Regions from separate parts of the Methylobacterium fujisawaense genome, predicted to be linked through region 2. Evidence: predicted binding sites of a transcription regulator. Region 2 holds the regulator's gene; the other holds the start of a gene.
What was found. The regulator PhoB, encoded in region 2, activates phosphate uptake and scavenging genes when phosphate is short. The targets are predictions, from matches to a motif close to TGTCATNNANCTGTCAT.
Positions count from the first base shown of each region.

Region 1 (2,198 bases), 1.7 Mb from region 2:
TCCTCGACGGTCTTGTAGGGGCTCGAGGCCAGAACGTAGACCACCGAATAGTAGCCCGAGGCGCCGGTCTCGTGCTTCTGGTTGACGATCGGCTCGATCTTCACGCCGGTCATCACGGCCCGCGCGAAGGAGGCCGGTCCGTACCACGCGATCTGGATGTTGCCGGCCCGCTGGCCCTCGATCACGGCGGCGTAGTCGCTCGCCACCCGCAGCTTCACCGGCACGCCGAGCGTCTTGGTCAGGTAGGCGGTGAGCGGCGCCCAGCGGTCGGCGGTGCCCGAGGCGTTCTCGGCCGGGATCACGCCGAGCGTCAGCTCCGGATACTGGGCCTTCCAGTCCTGGGCGGCGGCCGGCAGGCCGAGGAGGGCGAGAGCCGCGGCGGCGCCGGCGAGAGTGCGTCGGGTGATCATCGTGTCGTCCTTCGTGACGGCGTAGGGCAGGAAGTTCGGCCGGCCGGAGGCCGGTCGGGCGTTTCCCGAATGGTTGTTGGGGCTTGGAGGGCCCGGATCAGGCGCCGAGGGCGGCCTCGCGGACCGGCCGCGCCGGCACGAGACCGGGCCGGCCGGGCATCGCGGCCCGCTGCTCCGCCTCGCGCTGCGCGGAATCGTCCAGCACCTCGCCGGCCTCCAGGCCGTAGAGCCGGCGCGCCACGTCCTCGGTGAGGTCGAACGGTCCGCCCTCGAACACGACCCGCCCGGCCGCGAGGCCCACGAGGCGGTCGCAATAGGCGCGCGCGAGGTCAAGGGAATGCAGGTTGCACAGCACCGTGATGCCGTAGCGCCGGTTCACGTCGGCCAGCGCGTCCATCACGAGCCGGGTGTTGCGCGGGTCGAGGGAGGCCACCGGCTCGTCGGCGAGCAGGATCTCGGGCTCCTGCACGAGGGCGCGGGCGATGGCCACGCGCTGCTGCTGGCCGCCCGACAGGCCGTCGGCGCGCTGGCCGGCGAACTCGCCCATGTCGAAGCTCTCCAGGGCGGCGAGCGCCATGGCCCGGTCTTCGGCGGACCATTGCCGCAGCAGGGAACGGTAGCTCGGCACGTGGCTGAGCCGGCCCATCAGCACGTTGGTCATCACGTCGAGGCGGCCGACGAGGTTGAACTGCTGGAAGATCATGGCGCAGCGGGTCCGCCATTCGCGCAGGTCGCGGCCCCGCAGGGTGGTGACCTCACGGCCGTCGTGGAGAATGCGCCCCGAACTTGGGTCCGCCAGCCGGTTGATCAGGCGCAGCAGCGTCGACTTGCCGGCGCCCGACCGGTCGATCACGCCGACGAAGCTGCCGGGCTCGATCCGGAGCGACACGCCGTCGACGGCGCGCCGGTCGCCGTACTGGCGCGTGAGATCCTCGATAACCAGCATGCCACCATCCGCCGGGGAATGGCCGCAGGTAAACGCCGATTTCACGACGATTGGATGACGAATACAGATCGGTTATGTTTGCCGGCACAATTCTTACATTTTGATAGCCGGCTTAAACTTCATAGCGCCCGAGGAATGCTTCGATGGGCAGGCCGCGGAAATCCGGAAGCGCCCGGCGCAGCCGTTCGTGATCCCAGTCCCACCATGCCAGGCGCATCAGACGTTCGGCGATGGCCTCGGGGAAGCGGCGCCGGACCGGTTTGGCGGGATTGCCGACAACGATCGTGTAGGGTTCGACGTCGCGGGTGACGATGGCGCCCGCGCCGACCACGGCGCCGGTGCCGATGGTGCGGCCGGGCAGGACAACGACGCCGTGGCCGATCCAGACATCGTGGCCGATCGCCACCGGGCTCGCCCGGCGCCGGTCGAAGAAGGCGGGCTCGTCGGACTCCTCCGGCCAGTAGGCTCTTGCCCGGTAGGTGAAATGCGCCTGCGACGCGCGCTCCATCGGGTGGTTGCCGGGATTGATCCGCACACTGGCGGCGATCGAGCAGAACTTGCCGATGGTCGTGTAGATCACCTCGCAATCCTGACCGATGTAGGAATAATCGTCGAGGATCGTCTCGGTGAGGCGGGTTCGCGCGCCGACCTCCGTGTAGTGGCCGAGGCGGCAATCCACGACCCGGGCGCTGGGATCGCGTGCGGGTTCGAGTCCGAGGGGACGGTCAACCACGGGGCTCTCCGAAGGGCAGGCGCGCCAGGAGCCGGAACGGGCCGGACCCGTCCTGGGTCAGGAGGCATACGGCGTCGATCACAAGGGGCTCCGGCCCCGCGGCGGCGTA
Region 1 is NZ_CP155000.1:4,223,498-4,225,695, reverse strand. Features, by position in the region: gene phnD (phosphonate ABC transporter substrate-binding protein) at 1-410, opposite strand, end outside; gene phnC (phosphonate ABC transporter ATP-binding protein) at 508-1,356, opposite strand; gene ABC766_RS20080 (chloramphenicol acetyltransferase) at 1,469-2,089, opposite strand; gene ABC766_RS20075 (DUF1045 domain-containing protein) at 2,082-2,198, opposite strand, start outside.
Region 1: phnC (phosphonate ABC transporter ATP-binding protein) is a predicted target of PhoB. The motif match lies at 1,400-1,416, and genes of this name have one in related genera.

Region 2 (2,198 bases):
TGCGGGCGCTGCCGCGGCCGGGCGCCTGGATGGAGACCCTCAAGCAGGTCCTGGCCTTCCCGGTCTACGCCACTGTGGCCTGGCTGATCTGGGTTCTGGCGCAGCAGGTCGATCCGCGTGGGCTGCTGGCGGCGCTGATCGGCCTCGTCCTGATGGGCTTCGCCGCCTGGGCCTGGGAACACGGCCGCGCCGCCGCGCCCGGGGCGGGCCGGGTCGCGCGGGTCGCTGCGGCCCTCGCGCTGGTCGCCGTGGCGGCCCTCGCCGTGACCCTTCCGCGTGACCGCGCCGCGCCGTCGGCGCAGGCCGCCGCCGACGGGGTCGAGCCCTTCACTCAGGCGCGTCTCGACGCCCTGGTGGACGCGCACCGCCCCGTCTTCGTGGACATGACCGCCGCGTGGTGCATCACCTGCGCGGTGAACGAGGCGACCTCGCTCAACACCAAGGCCGTGCGGGCCGCGATGGCCGAGCGCGGCGTGACCTACATGAAGGGCGACTGGACCAACCAGAATCCCGAGATCACCCGTCTGCTGGAGAAGCACGGGCGCAGCGGCGTGCCGCTCTACCTCCTCTATACCGGAACCGGAGCGCCTCAGGTGCTTCCGCAGATCCTCACCGAGGGGACGGTTCTGGCGGCGCTCGACGCCGTGCCGGTCGCGTCCGGCCGGAGCGCGGCGCTGACCCGCTGAGACAGTTTTAGGGTCTCAGGCCTCTGGGCATCGACGCGCGGCCCGCCGTCTTTGCGAGCGAAGCGAAGCAATCCAGAAGCGCCACGCTCGCAGGCGTCCCGATGCCCTGGGTCACTTCGCTGCGCTCGTGATGACGGCGCGTCGGACCGTTTTTCTCTCCGATGGCGCGCGGGGCCGCCTCAGGCCTCGAGCGAGAACGTCTCGTCGAAGGCGTAGCCCGAGCCGCGGACCGTGCGGATCGGGTCGGCTTGGCGCGGGCCGTTCAGTGCCTTGCGCAGCCGCCCGACATGGACGTCGACCGTGCGCTCGTCGATGTAGACGTCGTGTCCCCAGACCCCGTCGAGGAGCTGCTCGCGGGAGAAGACCCGGCCCGGCGCCAGCATCAGGAATTCCAGCAGACGGAACTCTGTGGGGCCGAGATGCAGCTCCTCGCCGCCGCGGCGGACGCGATGGCCGGTGCGGTCGAGTTCGAGGTCGCCCGCCGCCAGCCGGTCCGAGACGTGGGCGGGCTTGGCCCGGCGGAGCAGCGCGCGGATCCGGGCGAGCAGTTCCGGGACGGAGAACGGCTTGACGATGTAGTCGTCGGCGCCCGTCCCGAGACCGCGGATCCGGTCGCCCTCCTCGCCCCGGGCGGTGAGCATGATCACGGGCAGCCGCTCGGTCTCCCGGCGCGCCCGGATCCGCCGGCACAGCTCGATGCCCGACAGGCCGGGCAGCATCCAGTCGAGCAGGACGAGATCGGGGATCCGCTCCGCCAGGAGCAGCTCCGCGTCGTCGCCGCGAGCCGCGGAATCCACCAGAAAGCCCTCGGCTTCCAGATTGTAGCGCAGCAGCGTGGTCAGCGCCTCCTCGTCCTCGACGATCAGGACTTGCATGCTCACGTTCGAAGATCCGTTCACGAAGCGGCGCCATACGGCCTGCAGGCGCGCCGACTCTCCTTGGAGCCGGCGGGCAGGCGGAGGGTGCAGGAGGCGCCGCTCAGCCTCAACCCGCACGCTCCGATTCTCCGGCGGCGCCCCACAGGAGCGCGCGCAGGCCGACGCCTGGACCGGGGGCGGCCCGCTTACGGAGCCGGCACCCCGTCCACGGTCGCATAGTTCGACGCATCGTTCTTCGGCCGATCGCCCGCCAGGGCCTCGCCCGTGGCGAGATAGTGGATCGTCTCGGCGATGTTGGTGGTGTGGTCGCCGATCCGCTCGACGTTCTTGGCGCAGAACAGAAGATGCGTGCAGAACGAGATGTTGCGCGGATCCTCCATCATGTAGGTCAGGAGCTCGCGGAACAGCGAATTGTACAGGGCGTCGATCTCGCCGTCCCGCTCCCAGACATCGTGGGCTGCCTGGACGTCGCGGCTCGCATAGGCGTCGAGAACGTCCTTGAGCTGGCCCTCCGCGAGGTCGCTCATGTGGCGCACACCGAGAACGATCTTCTGGGCCGGCGCCTGATCGGAGATCGCCACCACCCGCTTGGCGACGTTCTTGGCGAGGTCGCCGATCCGCTCGAGGTCGCCGG
Region 2 is NZ_CP155000.1:5,928,038-5,930,235, reverse strand. Features, by position in the region: gene ABC766_RS28125 (protein-disulfide reductase DsbD family protein) at 1-686, shown strand, start outside; gene phoB (phosphate regulon transcriptional regulator PhoB) at 866-1,561, opposite strand; gene phoU (phosphate signaling complex protein PhoU) at 1,750-2,198, opposite strand, start outside.